4 regions of the Clostridioides sp. ES-W-0016-02 genome follow, and region 1 is predicted to be linked to each of the others. Evidence: riboswitches for the same ligand, from Rfam matches in the RefSeq annotation. Region 1 holds a riboswitch; each other region holds the start of a gene.

Region 1 (4,281 bases):
CCTTGCCAAAGAAGTTAAAAGTGTGCTAGACAAAAATAAATCAGAGAGACATATTAGAGGGGGATTAGCAACGAAATTAAAGTATGAGAAGGAACATAAAAAAATGTAGGTTAAAAACCTACTTTTTTTATTACATTAAATTATTGTAAGAAATATATTATATAATTATAAATAGCAAAAGAATAATACTCTCAAAACATTTATTTTCTCTTGATTAAAGCGAGATTTTTGTATATGCTTTATTATAGGAGTATTAATAAATAGGCTTATAATATAATCTAATATATAAATGAAGGAGTTGAAAAAATGGCTGGAGCTGATATAGGCATAGATTTAGGTACTGCAAATGTACTTGTTTATGTTAGTGGTAAGGGAATCGTTTTAGAAGAACCATCTGTTGTTGCAATAGACAACAGAACAGATTCTGTTTTAGCTGTAGGAGAAGAGGCTAAAAAAATGATAGGAAGAACACCAGGAAATATAGTTGCAATAAGACCTTTAAGAGATGGTGTAATTTCAGATTATGATGTAACTGAGAAGATGTTAAAATCTTTTATAGATAAGATAGTTGATAAAAAGGGATTTGGAAGATTTTTCATGCCTAGAATTATGGTATGTGTGCCAACAGGTGTTACAGAAGTAGAAAAGAGAGCAGTAGAGGATGCTACTAGACAAGCTGGGGCTAGAGAAGTGTATATCATAGAAGAGCCAATAGCAGCAGCTATAGGAGCTGGTGTAGACATATCACAACCTAATGGTAATATGATTATAGATATTGGTGGAGGAACTGTAGATATAGCCGTAATATCACTAGGGGGAGCAGTTGTAAGTGAATCTATAAAAGTTGGCGGAGACCGATTTGATGATGCTATAGTTAAGTACATGAAAAAACAACATAATCTTCTTATTGGAGAAAGAACCGCAGAAAAAATTAAGTTTGAAATTGGTTCTGCATTTAAGAGAGAAGAAGAAAAGTATATGAAAATAACAGGAAGAAATCTGATTACAGGTCTTCCTAGTTCTATAACTATAAACTCAGCAGAAATGTTAGAAGCCCTTAGAGAATGTGTTGAACAAATAGTTGTTGCAACTCATGCTGTTTTAGAAAAAACACCACCTGAATTAGCAGCAGACATAGGTGATGTTGGTATAATAATGACTGGCGGAGGCTCATTATTATATGGATTAGATAAGATAATAGAACAGAGAACAGGAATAACTGTTACAATAGCAGATGAACCACTATCTTGTGTTGCGAAAGGAACAGGGATTGCTTTGGGCTCAATAGATTTACTTGAAACAGGTGGGTCTTTCAAAAGAAAATAATTAGGAGAGTTTAAAATGTTAAATATAGATGAAATAAAAGAACTAATACCACATAGATATCCATTTTTATTAGTGGACAAGATTACAGAGTTAGAAGTTGGAAAAAGAGCTGTTGGTATAAAAAATGTAACAGTTAATGAACCATTTTTTCAAGGTCATTTTCCAAATTACCCATTGATGCCAGGAGTGCTGATAGTAGAAGCTCTAGCACAAGTGTGTGGAGTAGCAATGATGTCTTTGGAAGAAAATAAAGGGAAATTAGGTGTATTTGCTGGTATTGATAAAGTTAGAATCAAGAGAGAAGTAAGACCAGGAGATACATTGACTATGGAAGTTGAAATGACAACGCTTAGAAGAAATATAGCAAAAGCAGATGCTAAAGCTTATGTTGGTGAAGAACTTGTCTGTAAAGGTGAGTTAATGTTTGCTCTAGTAGAAAAATAAAATTTTTAAAAATGAAAAGCATTAAAACAGAAGAATAAATATCAAAATAAAAAGGTAGATAATTTGGAGTATTTATTAAATTAAATACTCTATAGTATCTACCTTTTTAATACAAAAAATTTTATCAGTTACCTTATATAAGATTTAAGTAGATACCAATAGTGCTAAGGCTATTGTTTCAGCTAAGTCTAGTATAAAGCTAAGACGTATATTATTAAATGAAAGTCTGTTATTTTCATCAATTTTATCTACAATCCCTACTATAGAATAATTTCCTATTTGAGGTAGTTTTTTTCCCACACCTTTTCCGGGCAGGATAGGTCCTTCTCTAATCTGTATATTGCCTATGTTACTCTGTGACCCCAAGCAAGCATCTATAGCCAAGAAGTTACCTTGCATATGTGTATTTTTTATAGTATCTAAAGACTCATATATATTTAAGGCGTGAATAGGGTTATCTAGTGTACCGTAAACGGGGTATTTAAATTTACTGTTTTTAAGTATTGTTCCAACTAAAGGGCCTAAAGTATCACCTATAGCCCTGTCTGTTCCTATGCAAACAACAATCGTATTTTCATTAATTATGGTTTTGAGAACTGAACTTAGCATCTGTATAACATCATCATCGCTGTAATTTACTTTAGCTAAATACAATAGGAACACCCCCTTCAAAAAAATATATGAATAAAAAACACTAAAAAGACCTAACTTTAAATTTCAGATAGAGATAATATTTTATTTGTCTCACAAAAAAAGTAATGGCAAAAATATGGCTAAAAATCTTGACAAAATTTTAAAAAAATAGTAAGCTAATAAAGTAAAATAAAACTTAAATCTTGATTACCTTATCAAGAGCGGCTGAGGGATAGGCCCTGTGAAGCCCAGCAACCACCCAAATGGGAAAAGGTGCTAATTCCTACAAGACAAAAGTCTTGAAAGATGAGGTCAGTTAATTAGTATGCGATTACGATTATTAACCTCTTCTTATAAGGAGAGGTTTTTTATTTTGAGTAAAATTTCTAAGAATTGAAGATAAGGTAAAACCTATAATAAAAATTAAGAATGAATAAGGAGGAACAAAAATGGCAAGACATTTATTTACGTCAGAATCAGTTACAGAAGGACATCCTGATAAGATATGTGACCAAATATCAGATTCAATATTAGATGCATTGTTAGAAAAAGACCCACAATCTAGAGTAGCTTGTGAAACTACAGTAACAACAGGCTTAGTTTTAGTAGCTGGAGAAATAAGTACATCTGCTTATGTAGATATACCTAAATTAGTAAGAGAAACAGTAAAAGAAATTGGATATACAAGAGCAAAATATGGATTTGACTGTGACACTTGTGCAGTTATAACTTCTATAGATGAACAATCTGGAGATATAGCTATGGGAGTTGATGAAGGTCTAGAAAGTAAGACTGGAGAAGAAATAGAACAAGAAATAGAAAAAGTAGGAGCTGGAGACCAAGGTATAATGTTTGGATTTGCATGTAATGAAACTCCAGAATTAATGCCACTTCCAATATCATTAGCTCATAAATTATCAAGAAGACTTACAGAAGTTAGAAAGACAGGTTTAGTTGATTATTTAAGACCAGATGGAAAAACTCAAGTTACTGTTGAATATGAAGGAAATAAAGCTGTAAGAGTACATACAGTTCTTATATCAGCTCAGCATTGTGAAACAGTATCAAATGATAAGATAAGACAAGATTTAATTGAGCATGTTATAAAATCAGTTATACCAGCTGAATTACTTGATGAAGATACTAAAATTTATATAAACCCAACAGGCAGATTCGTTATAGGAGGACCTCAAGGGGATACAGGTCTTACAGGAAGAAAAATAATAATAGACACTTATGGTGGATATTCTAGACATGGTGGAGGAGCTTTTTCAGGAAAAGACCCTACAAAAGTTGATAGATCTGCTGCTTATGCTGCTAGATATGTTGCTAAAAATATTGTTGCGGCTGGACTTGCAGATAAATGTGAGATAGAACTTGCATATGCTATAGGTATAGCTAGACCATTATCTATATTTATAGATACTTTTGGGACAGGTAAAGTTTCAGAAGAGAAGCTTGTTGAACTAGTAAACAAACACTTTGATTTAAGACCAGGAGCAATAATAAGAGATTTAGATTTAAGAAAGCCTCTTTACAAAAAGGTTGCTGCTTATGGTCACTTTGGTAGAACGGATATAGATTTACCATGGGAAAGAACTGATAAAGTAGAACAATTAAGAAAAGATGCATTAGGTGAATAATGCTTAGATAAGAAGCTGCTAGAATGTAATTTTAAAATTACGTTTTAGCAGTTTTTTATTTTATGATTAAATATATTTAATAAATACTAATTTTCAATCATATAATAAATAAACATTATTTAGTGAGATTAATATATTTCATTATATAATATTGCATTAAATTAATACATAGTAGAAGGAATATGTTAAAAACTGGTTAAGATTTCGTTAAGTAATGTTAAATAATTCAAAAAAT
Region 2 (4,281 bases), 1.4 Mb from region 1:
CCATCCTTTACTTCTATTAATTTATGCTTTGCTAATAATTTAAGTGCTCTAGCTCCATTAGTCGCATCATTTGGTACAGCTATAACTGCTCCATCTTTTACTTCATCTAATGATTTAACTTTTTCTGAATAGAATCCCATTGGCTCTATATGAACTTTAGATGTATAAGTAAGTTTATATTCCTTTTCCTTCACAGTCTCCTCTAAAAATGGAATATGTTGAAAGAAGTTAGCATCCAAAGAACCTTCATCTAAAGCTGTATTTGGAAGCACATAATCATCAAATATCTTTACTTCTAAATCATATCCTTTTTCTTTTAATAAAGGTTTTGCAACTTCCAATATTTTTGCATGTGGATTTGATGATGCCCCTACTAATATTTTTTTATCCTCTTTGTTTGAACATCCTACTGCTGATATTGCTATTGCTGACACTAATGCTACTGATAATAATTTTTTTAATTTCATTTTTTACTCCCCCTTTAAAAATGTTTTATTGATTAAATTATTTTAGTTTCTTATAAGCTAGATTTCCTAAACCTTGTATTATTTGAACTAGTATTACAAGTGCTATTACTGTATAAACCATTACTGCTGTGTCAAATCTTTGGTATCCGTAAATAAGAGCTATATTACCTAGTCCACCAGCTCCTACTGCACCTGCCATAGCTGTATAGCCAAGTATAGAAATTACTGATAATGTAATTCCAGATACTATTGAAGGCATTGCTTCTTTTATCATAACTTTAAATACTATTTGTTTTTTTGTAGCTCCAAAAGATTTGGCAGCCTCTATTAGTCCCTTATCAACTTCGTTTAATGAACTTTCTATAATCCTAGCGATAAATGGTGCTGCACCAATAGTTATTGGTACTATTGCAGCAGTTTCTCCTATACTTGTTCCAACAATTAATCTTGTTATTGGAATCATTGCAACTATAAGTATCATAAATGGGAAACTTCTAAATATGTTTACTATAAATCCTAGTGCACTATTAATCGTACTATTTGGTTTTAATCCATCTGGTTTTGTCACTACTAATATAATTGCTAGTATAAATCCTAATATTGTTGCCACTACAGTTGGTACTATGACCATATATAAAGTTTGTAGTAATGCATTTGGAAATAGTGTTGTTAAAAAATCAATTAGACTATTCATTTATCATTTCCTCCCATCTTATGTCCTTATCTGTAAGATACTGTTTTACTTTATCTCCACTTTTATCTGAAACATTTATAATAAGTGAACCTAAAATATCTTCTTTAAATTGTTCTAATTTCCCAAATATTATAGATACATCTATGTTTAACTCTCTTGCCATTGTTGTAATAATAGCTTCATTAGAAATGTCTTTAGGGAATAGTATTTTTATATTTGTTCCTTTTGGTAAAATTATACTTTCTTCACCTATTAATTTTCTAAGTCCTTTAGTATTTCTCAAGAAAATTTCTTCTGTATCTCCTATTTCTAATACCTCTCCATTTTCCATTATTGCCACTCTTCCACAAATTTGTTTTATAACTTCCATTTGGTGAGTTACAACTATTATTGTTATTCCTAGGTTTTTGTTTATATCTTCAAGTAATGAAAGAATTGATTTTGTAGTATTTGGGTCTAGTGCTGAAGTTGCTTCATCACAAAGAAGTACTTGTGGGTTTAGTGCTAAAGCCCTAGCAATTGCAACTCTCTGTTTTTGACCACCACTTAAGTTTCTTGGTTTATCATTTTTCTTTTCAGATATACCAACCACTTCTAGTAACTCTAAAACTCTTTTTTTTATTTCTGCCTTTGTATATCCAAAGCACTCTAAAGGTAATGCTACATTATCAAACACTGTTTTTCTTTCAAGTAATGAAAAGTGTTGAAAAATCATACCTAGCTCTTTTCTTAAATCCCTCATTTGCTTTTCATTTAATGACTTTACTTCCTTATTAGATACAAGCACACTACCTTCTTGATATTCTTCTAGCCCATTTATACATCTAAGTAGTGTTGATTTTCCAGCACCACTATGACCTATTATTCCAAAAATTTCTCCAGATTCTATCTCAATACTTACATCTTTAAGTACTTGAGTCTTTCCATAATACTTATTAACATTTTTTATGCTAATCATAAAATTTCCTCCCCACATATTCTGCTCAATTTGTATGTTTATTTTTATTTATGTATTTTAAATTTGTATCTAACAAAATAAAAGCCTGAGTATAAACTCAGGCTTAGAAAGCTATTTATACTCATCTATCAACTATATTAGTTGCAGGATTTAGCACCAATGTATATAAAATATACTGGTTGCCGGGTTTCAAAGGGCCAGTCCCTCCACCACTCTTGATAAGACGTTATTTAATTTGATTCGATTATCATTTCTTGCTATGTTATATATAATATATTTATTAATAATATTTGTCAATAAATTTATTTGAAATTTTTATTTTTTATTATTCTGAATTGAAAACAAAGTTCATAAAACCTCATATCAGTTTAGAAAATGGATATCAAGATACTACTCTTTCAATTATTTTGACAAAACTGATACTTGTTCTATCTAATTTCTATTTGGATGTGGATTTCTTCGAGTAGAATGTTAGTGATTTTCCAGCAAAAGTAGAAGCATATAAAGAACTTATTTGCAAAGAACTTGGAGTAAAAAATAAAAACGAACTATTTTAAAATGCGAATTAAATATTTGTGAAAATATTAATCATCTGAACTGGAGTTATTGGAACTTTAAATACAGTCTCGTTGGCAGGCAAAAACCAAATACGTCACTATGTAAGAAAAGATTGTAATAAAGCATTATAATATCTCCACTTGTAACATTTTTTTGAAAAACTCATTGACAAGTAAGTGACTAATAAGTATACTAAATATCAGTGACCACATGGTCACTAATATTGTACAACGGAAATGACCAGTCGGTCATTACATAAGGAGATATCATGCCTACAAAATTATTTTTTGAGCTTAATGAAGACAAACAAAGGAATATTATTAGTGTGGGAATATCTGAATTTGCAACATATGGTTATACAAATAGTTCCACCAATAGAATAGTTAAAAGCTCTGGTATTAGTAAAGGTAGCTTGTTTAAATATTTTTCTACTAAAGAAGAATTGTATTTTTTCATACTTGATATCGTCACAGCAGACTTTATTGAAAGTTTAGAAAAAAAGACAATCGCCATTTCACCAGAGTTATTCCAACGAATAATTGAATATTCTGCTTTAGAATTTTCTTGGTATATTCAAAATCCTGAAAAAGCAAAATTGTTAATAGGTGCATTTACAAGAAGTGATACTGAGATTTACCAAAAGACCATAGAACGATATAGTATTAAGGAATTTGATGTATATGACAATCTAGTTAAAGATATTGATTTGAGTAATTTTCGTTGGCATAAGCAGAAAACTATCGACATTTTGAAGTGGTTTCTAAAAGGTTTTAACGATTCTTTTTTAGTAAGTACTCAAATAGATAACTATTCATTCGAACACATACAAAATGAATATGTAAAAAGTCTAACAGAATATCTGGAAATATTAAAAATGGGGCTTTTAAAATAAAAGGAGGATACAGTTATGTTTTGGAAGGCAAAAGGTGGATGCGTCAGCATTGACGATACAGATATGGACTATATCTCTTTTGGAAATGGTAGTGATATTTTAATCATGCTTCCTGGACTAGGCGATGGATTAACCACAGTCAAAAGAATGGCTATTACAATGGCTATCGCATATCGCATGTACGCCAAAGACTATAAAGTATATGTTTTTAGCAGAAAAAACCATTTAAAAGAAGGTTATTCTACACGAGATATGGCTAAAGACCAAGCGAAAGCCATGAAAATACTTGGTATCACTAAAGCTAAAGTTTTAGGTATTTCTCAAGGTGGAATGATAGCACAATACCTTGCTATTGATTATCCCGATTTAATTGAGAAACTCGTACTAGCAGTTACGCTATCAAAGCAGAATAAAAACATACAAGAAGTTGTTGGGAATTGGATTACATTGGCAGAGCAAGAAAAATATAAGTATCTAATGATTGACATATCAGAAAATTCTTATTCAGAGAATTATCTAAAAAAATATCGTTTTCTTTACCCCTTGCTTGGGAAAATCGGTAAACCTAAAGATTTTAGACGGTTTCTCATACAAGCATCCTCTTGTATTCAGCATGATGCATATATGGAGTTGAATAATATTATATGTCCCACTTTGATAATTGGGGGCGATAACGATAAGATAGTTGGTGTAACTTCTTCTGTTGAATTAA
Region 3 (4,281 bases), 1.6 Mb from region 1:
TATATCAATGATATATTTGGATACGATTATGGGGACATGATATTAAAACGCTATTCTAATTTCATGATGGATGATATTGGAAAATATGAAACATTTGCAAGAGAGATTGCAGATAGATTTGTTGCATTAAGATGTTATGTAGATAAGGAAGCTTTACTAAGAAGACAACAAATTGTAGATGATAAGTTGATTAACATTACAGATGAAATTAAAAATAAATATAGTATTACTATTGTCAGTGGAATTTGTTGTATTGAAGATGTGAATGAAAAATTAAATATAGATGACTTGATAAATCGTGCAAATTTTGCACAAAAGACTGTCAAGAATAAACCTGGTACTAAGTATGCTTTCTATAATGAAAATATTCGCAAAAAAATGATTGAAGAAAATACCATTAAGAGTAGAATACATGAAGCACTCGATAGAAGAGAATTTGTTGTTTATTTTCAACCTAAAGTTAATTTACATAATCAAAAAATAGATTGTGCAGAAGCTTTAGTACGTTGGATGACACCAGACAAATGTGTGATATCTCCAGCGATATTTATTCCAATATTAGAAAAGGAATTTTTTATTAGCTTAGTAGACCAATATGTATTTGAAGAGGTATGCAGATGGATTAGAAAGAGATTAGATGAAAATGAACAAGTTGTTCCCATCTCAGTTAATGTTTCTAAGATTCAATTTTATAATGCTAAGTTTGTAGAAACTTATTCGCGTATACAAAATAAATATAATATACCTAAAAATACTATAGAAATTGAATTTACAGAAAGTGTTGCTTTTGAAAATCAAGAGCATCTTTTAGAAATTGTACATGACCTACATGAAAGTGGCTTTACTTGTTCTTTGGATGATTTTGGAAAAGGATACTCGTCTCTAAGTGTTTTGAAGGATTTACCATTTGATGTTTTAAAGCTTGACTCAATGTTTTTTAAAGAAAGTTTAAATAAAGAAAAAGAGAAGATAGTAATAAAAAATATTATACATATGATAAAAGAGTTAAATATTATAACTGTTGCTGAAGGTATTGAATATAAAGAACAGGTTGAGTTTCTTAAAGAGATTGGGTGTGATTTGGTTCAAGGGTTTGTCTTTTATAAACCAATGCCAATATTAGACTTTGAAAAAATATTAGATGAAGAAACTGTTTATAGTTTATAATAGTTAAAGTATATTTTAATATATACTAATCTAATAAAGTGCTTATAATATAAGTGCTTTATTAATTTTGTTAAATATTTAAAATGTACAGTGATACAAATATTGAGAATAACATCAATACATAATATACAATTTTATTTAAATAATTACATGAAAACTATAAATTCTTATAAGGTTTTATGTGAGGTGTAAATAATATAAAGTTATGTTTTAGAGAAGATGAACTTATTGATAGTGTTGATAGTGAATACATAAATAAAGACTATAAGTAGATTTACTTATAGTCTCTTAAACATTGTTATTTTTTCCCTGCAACCCATTTTAAGCCCCAGTTAAATTCATTATCCATTTCTCTATGTCCTTTAAAGTATTTAACTACTTTTTCAACACTAAATGTTTCATCATTTACATTTTCTATTAATGCTATTGAACACATATTATAGCCATTTTTATGCTCATCAAGCTTAACCACTAAATCAGAATCTTGTTTTTGTTTAATAGTTACAACTCCGTCAGCTTCTGACCAATTAGCCACACCTTCATAAATAAAAGCATAAATCAATATTCTTTTTATTTCTTTTATCTTGTTACCATTGATTCTTATATTTTCGCCTTGTGTATTGCTTCCTGTTCGGTCATCTCCATCTAGTTGAGCAAAAGGAGGATGTTCTAAATTGCCAAAGGAATTGCCTAACGCTTGAACAGCACCTTTTACACCATTTTTCATTTCAAACAAGCAACCTAAATCTAAATCTATATTACTATTTCTTAGAGCTCCAAAAAAGCCCTTTTTTTGTACTTTTTGATTCCAATTTAGATTAACTAAAATCTCACCTAAATCGGTATTTTCTTTTTTTGTAAGATTTATTTTTTGTCCTTTTTTCAATTCTATAGCCATAGTAATCTTCCTCCACAAACATAGATTTACTTAAATGGTAGCACTTAACAAGTCAATATTCAACAAGATTACAATAATAATATTAAAATTATACTAATTCTACTAAAAAACAGGAATTACAATTCCTTTGTATTTTTCTTCAATTAAGTTTCTTGCTTTATCTGATGTAAGAACTTCTTGTAGAACTTTAATTTTTTCACTATCTTTATCTTCACTTCTAAATGCTAAAAGATTAGCATATTCATCATTTACCGGTGCTGTGTAGATTCCATTTTTCTTAGCATCAAGACCAGCAGGTACTGCGTAAGTAGTGTCTATAAATGCAGCAGTTACATCTGGAAGAGAAGATGGTATTTGAGCAATATCTAATTCTTTGAATTGTATGCCCTTTGGATTTTCAATTATATCTTTAGGACTAACTAAATTATTTTCTTTAGGTAAAGTTAAAAGTCCTATACTTTCAAGATATCTAAGGTCTTTAGAACAAGAAGATGGATTGTTGCTTATTGCAATTGTATCTCCCTTTTTAAATTCATCAACAGATTTTATTTTGTAAGAGTAAAGTATCGCTGGGCATACATATAGTTTAGTTCCTGCCATTATTTTATAACCTTTAGCTTTAACAGCTTCTTTTAGATAAGGTTCATGTTGAAATAGATTTGCATCAATTTCGCCATTATTTAAAGCTTCATTTGGAAGTATGTAATCGTCAAAGTTCTTAACTTCTAAAGTATAACCTTTTTCTTCAATCAGTGGTTTTAGTTCCTCTAACAACTCTCCACCTGGAACTAAAGTAGCACCAACAACAATTTTTTTATCGTCTTTAGATTTTGAACATCCAACTACAGATAAAGTAAATACTAGACATAATAACAAGCTTAATAATTTTTTGAATTTCATAAAAATTCCCTCCTGAATATAATTGATTAGTTAAAAATAAAATACCCTCTTTTTATCACATCGTGAAAATAAAATAAGCCTGAGTGTAAACTCAGGCTTTAAAAGCTAATTTAAACTCATCTTTCAGTACAATACTGCAGGATTTAGCACCAATGTATATTAAAAAATATACTGGTTGCTGGGTTTCACAGGGCCAGTCCCTTCACCACTCTGGATAAGAAGTATTAATTTTTAATTATGTTATACATATTAGCATGATTTTTTGTATCTGTAAACATAATTTTATAAATATTTTAAAGTTTTTGTTATTTCTATTTAACACCCAAAATTCCAGAAACTAAAATATTAGTATCAGCACCCAAGAAATAGTCATTTATTTCAATATCATCTAAAATAGCTCTCAATGAATTCTCCTCATGCTTTGTACCAATAAGTTTATCTTCTACAAAAGATACATCACACTTCCCAAAGAAATCTCCAAAAAACTTTATACTAGTTATTATACCTTTATCAACATTTAAATTAAATTCTACATTTCCACCAGCATATTTTAATTCATTTGAAAGAGAGTATTTTGGTGAATTACCAAAATTCCAATCCCAAGTTTCATATTTTGATTTAGTAAGTTTTTCTATTTCTTCTATGTCATATTTACTTAGAGAGTAATTTGTATTACCAGTATTTGTTGAAGAAAGATAATTCATTATAGCATCTTTAAACTCAAGTATATCCATATCAGACTGTAAATGTTCGCTTATATTGGTTACACGAGACTTTACAGATTTTATGCCTTTACCTTCAAACTTTATGGGTTTTACTTTTAGTGCATTTGAAAGGTCATTTATTTCAGATGAAAATAAAAGTGTCCCATGATGCATCACTTTATTTTTATAGTTATGTTGAGCATTTCCAGAGAATTTTTTACCTTCTATAAGAAGGTCATTTCTTCCAGAAAACTCAGCATTGACATCTAAGGTTTTAAGCAAGTCTATTATTGGTTGAGTGAATCTTCTGAAATCACTAAAGCTATTATTATTACAAGCTATAAATGTAAAGTTTATATTTCCTAAATCATGAAATACAGCTCCTCCACCAGATTGTCTTCTAACAACTGGTATTGAATGTTCTTTTATATATTCTAAGTTTATTTCAGAAAGTGTATTTTGATTTTTTCCAACGATTATAGAAGGTTCATTTCTCCATAAAATAAATAAATCTTCGTCAAAGTTTTTAAGTAGATATTCTTCCATTGCTAAATTAAAATAAGGGTTTGTTTTTTCATTGTAAATTAATAACATTAAAGTAATTCCTCCATA
Region 4 (4,281 bases), 1.8 Mb from region 1:
GGTCTTTTATAATTCTCATATACTTTCTCCTTTCAATAGACCAACAGTCGGTTTAGTTTTATTATATAAAACTACTTTTATAATGTCAATTTTATAAAATAAAAATAAGGTATAAAGAAGTATGATAATTACTTTTATACCTTATAGATTCTCATATTTTTTAGTTGCGTTTTATATTATTAGATAGTTTTTTATCCAATTTCTAAACAAAAGTTCTGAATGCTTTTTCCATTTAACAGTTGGTTCTTTTGAAGGATCATCATTTATATAATAATTTTTAGGTATTGAGATTTTATCACCTCTATCTACATCTCTTTTATATTCTTTATCTAAAGTGTATTTATCATACTCACTGTGACCCATTACAAATACATCTCTTGAATTTGTAATTATATAAGGACCAGCTTCTTTAGAATGGCTTACAATGCTCAATTCATCATTATTTTTCAAAGTTTCAATATTTACAGTAGTGTGTCTTGAATGTGGAGCAAAAAACTCTTTTTCAAATCCATCTACTATCTTACTATTTTTATCCACTTCATGCTTAAATACTCCAAAACATTTTTGACTTAATGGAAGTTTTTTTACATTGTAGTATTTGTAAAGACCTGCTTGAGCTGCCCAACATATATATAATGTCGATTTAGCCTTTCTTTTAGAATAATCCATAATATCTTTTAGTTCATCCCAATAATCAACTTCTTCAAACTCCATTTGTTCAACTGGAGCTCCTGTTATTATAAAACCATCAAAAGATTCTTTTTTTGCTTCATCAAATGTTTTATAAAAATTCTTAACATATTCATTACAACTTCTTTTACTCTCTCTTGTTGAGATTTTAATAAATTCTACAGATACATTAAAACCTGTCTTGTCTATTCTTCTAAGTAAATCTAGCTCTGTATCTATTTTTATTGGCATTAGATTTAATATAGCTATTTTAGTATCTATATTTTCTTTGTATTCTAAATCTTTATTAAAGTCTTCTTTACAAATTACATCTATTCCTTCATCTAATAATTTATTAATAACAGGTAGTCCCTTTGGTAGTATTAAAGCCATATCTTTTCACTTCTCTTTCTCTTATACTATTAGAAATTTAAAGCTTGATTTAAATCAGCTATTAAATCCTCTACATTTTCTATTCCAACAGATAATCTTATTAGGGAAGGTAATACTCCAGACGCAATTAATTGTTCTTCTGTTAATTGTCTGTGAGTAGTTGAAGCTGGATGTATAACACAAGTTCTTACATCTGATACATGAGTTACTAATGCTGCTATTTGTAGTTTTTCCACAAATTTTTTAGCATTTTCAAGTCCTCCTTTTACTCCAAATGATAAAACTCCACTACATCCTTTTGATAGATATTTCTTGGCATTTCCATAATACTTATTATTTTCAAGCCCTGGATAGTTAATCCAATCTACATTTTTATGTTTTTCTAAAAACTCAGCTATCTTAAGTGCATTTTCACTATGTCTCTCCATTCTAAGATGTAGTGTTTCAATATTTAAATTAGTAAGATATGCGTTAAATGGACTCAGGCAATTTCCATAGTCTCTAAGTAATTGAACTCTTGTTTTAGTAGCATATGCAGCATTGCCAAACTTCTCAGTATAACTTATTCCATGATATGTTGGGTCTGGCTCAACTAATTCTGGAAATTTCCCATTGTCCCAGTTAAAATTTCCACCATCTACTATAATTCCACCAACACTTGAAGCATGGCCATCTAAGTATTTTGTAGTAGAATGAGTGACTATGTTTGCTCCATATTTTAGCGGATTACAAAGTATTGGTGATGCTAATGAGTTATCAACTATAAATGGAACATTAATTCTTTTAGCTACATTTGCTATTTTTTCAAAATCTATAACTTCAAGAGTTGGATTTGCAAGTGTTTCTGCAAATACAACTTTAGTATTTTCATTTGCAAGTTCTACTATTTCATCTTCGCTTGCATCTAAATCAAATGATATTAAATCTATTCCAAATTTTTTAAGACTAGGCCCTAATAAATTAAATGTTCCTCCATATACTTTTGAAGAACAAAGTATACTATCTCCAGATTTACATATATTTAAAACTGCTAACATATTTGCAGATTGACCTGATGATACAGCAACAGATGATACTCCTCCCTCTAACAAACTTATCTTTTCTTCAAAAGCTTGAACTGTAGGATTACTTATTCTGGAATACATATGACCATCAGCTTTTAAATCAAATAAGTCAGCAAGTTGGTCTATACTACTATATTTAAAAGTTGTACTTTGATATAAAGGTAAAACTCTTGGTTCTCCATTTCCTGGCTTATAATTTCCTTGCACACATATTGTTTCTTTGTTATACATTTTTGTATCCCCCTTAGATTTTAATTAAGAAAATTAAACTATTTGTCAGATGAGATTTAAAATAAATAAAGCCTGAGTATATAACTCAGGCTCTGTATAAGCTTAATTATACTCATCTCTCAGCTTTCGCCGCAGGATTTAGCACCAATGTATATAAATATACTGGTTGCCGGGTTTCATAGGGCCAGTCCCTCCACCTCTCTGGATAAGATTTATTTAATTTTTCTATGTTTTATATCTTATATTTTTTTCCTAATTTTGTCAACTATTTTTCATATAATTTTCTTTTAAGAAATTTTCCAACCTCTACTTGCACTACAGACATTATAGCTAAAATCACTGTTACAAGCCACTGTGAGCTATTTAAAACAGTTAAATTAAATGCATCTCTAAAATTAGGGACAAATAATATAACTGCCATAAGCAAAGCAGAAGTTAAAAATGAGATTAAAAGAAATGGGTTTTTAGCACTATTTCTAGTAAACATAGAATCTGTATTTGAACGCTGGCTAAATGCACGCAACATTTGTGAAAATGCTAATACACAGAATGCCATTGTTTGACCTACAGTATGGTTTCCTATATTAAGACCAATTTTATATGCTAAAATGGTCATTATTGCTACAAATATCCCCTGAGTAATAACTCTTTGTACAAGGTTTTTTTCAAACAAACTTTCTGATTTAACAGGCTGATGCTTCATTATATTTCTACTTGGTGGGTCAACTCCAAGAGCAAGAGCTGGAAGAGTTGCTGTTGCAAGGTTTACCCATAGAATATGCACAGCAAGAAGTGGAGTATCCCAGTTTAACAATATTGCAACAAATAGTGTAAGTATCTCTGCTATATTTCCAACAAGCAAGAATTGTATAACCTTTTGTATATTTCTATATACACGTCTACCTTCTTTTATTGCATATGCAATTGTGGTAAAACTATCATCCATTAAAATCATATCTGAAGAATCTTTTGCCACATCTGTACCACTTATACCCATAGCTATACCAATATCAGCAGACTTTAATGCAGGGGAGTCATTTACCCCATCTCCAGTCATTGCTGGTACTTCTCCAATTCTTTTTAGAGACTGTATAATTCTAAGTTTATCAAATGGTGATACACGAGCAAATACTGTCACATTTTTAACAGCTTTATCAAGTTCATCATCACTTAAATTATCAAGTTCATCACCAGATATAACAGTATTTCCTTCATTCCAAATTCCAAGTTCATGAGCTATTGTTGTGGCAGTGACTTTATGGTCACCTGTTATCATTATGGTTCTTATGCCCGCTTCTTTACAAGTTTTTACTGCATCAGTTACCTCGGTTCTTGGTGGGTCAATCATACCAACTATACCAATAAATGTCAAATCATATTCTATGTTTTCACTATCTTCCTTTGGTATCGATAGAATTTCACGCTTAGCAAAACCAAGTACACGTAATGCATCTTTAGACATAGTAAGACATAATTCGTGTATGTTTTTTTTGTCCATCTCTGTAATGTTTCTTTCACCTTTTGATGTTAATATTTTGGTACATAAATGGAGAAGTTCATCCACTGCACCTTTAGTATATGCTGTGATTTTTCCATCTATATCATGAACAGTTGTCATACATTTTCTGTCAGAATCAAAAGGTTGCTCAAATACACGTGGATATTTCTCTTCAAGAGCTTCTTGATCTATTCCAAATTTATTAGCCATAAAAATCAATGAACCTTCTGTTGGATCACCTAATATTTCATCTTTTTTATCTGGATTTATACATGCATCGTTACAAAGTGCACCAGCATAAACAAGCTCTTTATATACTAGTGGATGTTTCTCAGACGCAGTATCTATTGATGTTACTTTTCCAGATTCAAAATCGCCATTTACAGCAATATGTGTAACAGTCATTTTATTTAAGGTTAATGTACC

What was found. A riboswitch is a leader RNA that binds a small molecule or an ion and turns the genes downstream of it on or off. The one in region 1 is predicted to bind S-adenosylmethionine.
Region 2: linked by a shared signal. The riboswitch ahead of IC758_RS07415 (methionine ABC transporter ATP-binding protein) and the one ahead of metK (methionine adenosyltransferase) in region 1 are both predicted to bind S-adenosylmethionine.
Region 3: linked by a shared signal. The riboswitch ahead of IC758_RS08385 (MetQ/NlpA family ABC transporter substrate-binding protein) and the one ahead of metK (methionine adenosyltransferase) in region 1 are both predicted to bind S-adenosylmethionine.
Region 4: linked by a shared signal. The riboswitch ahead of IC758_RS09655 (O-acetylhomoserine aminocarboxypropyltransferase/cysteine synthase family protein) and the one ahead of metK (methionine adenosyltransferase) in region 1 are both predicted to bind S-adenosylmethionine.

Annotation. Positions count from the first base shown of each region.
Region 1 is NZ_CP061361.1:179,291-183,571, forward strand. It holds gene spoIIID (sporulation transcriptional regulator SpoIIID) at 1-109, shown strand, start outside; gene IC758_RS01215 (rod shape-determining protein) at 307-1,326, shown strand; gene fabZ (3-hydroxyacyl-ACP dehydratase FabZ) at 1,342-1,770, shown strand; gene yyaC (spore protease YyaC) at 1,915-2,424, opposite strand; SAM riboswitch class I at 2,613-2,716, shown strand; gene metK (methionine adenosyltransferase) at 2,853-4,046, shown strand.
Region 2 is NZ_CP061361.1:1,531,259-1,535,539, reverse strand. It holds gene IC758_RS07425 (MetQ/NlpA family ABC transporter substrate-binding protein) at 1-467, opposite strand, end outside; gene IC758_RS07420 (methionine ABC transporter permease) at 505-1,161, opposite strand; gene IC758_RS07415 (methionine ABC transporter ATP-binding protein) at 1,154-2,119, opposite strand; SAM riboswitch class I at 2,238-2,344, opposite strand; gene IC758_RS07410 (TetR/AcrR family transcriptional regulator) at 3,003-3,569, shown strand; gene IC758_RS07405 (alpha/beta fold hydrolase) at 3,585-4,281, shown strand, end outside.
Region 3 is NZ_CP061361.1:1,740,215-1,744,495, forward strand. It holds gene IC758_RS08375 (putative bifunctional diguanylate cyclase/phosphodiesterase) at 1-1,167, shown strand, start outside; gene IC758_RS08380 (TerD family protein) at 1,466-2,065, opposite strand; gene IC758_RS08385 (MetQ/NlpA family ABC transporter substrate-binding protein) at 2,168-2,965, opposite strand; SAM riboswitch class I at 3,079-3,186, opposite strand; gene IC758_RS08390 (lipoate--protein ligase) at 3,277-4,263, opposite strand.
Region 4 is NZ_CP061361.1:1,988,695-1,992,975, reverse strand. It holds gene IC758_RS09665 (TetR/AcrR family transcriptional regulator) at 1-19, opposite strand, end outside; gene IC758_RS09660 (homoserine O-succinyltransferase) at 172-1,062, opposite strand; gene IC758_RS09655 (O-acetylhomoserine aminocarboxypropyltransferase/cysteine synthase family protein) at 1,092-2,357, opposite strand; SAM riboswitch class I at 2,467-2,569, opposite strand; gene IC758_RS09650 (calcium-translocating P-type ATPase, PMCA-type) at 2,623-4,281, opposite strand, start outside.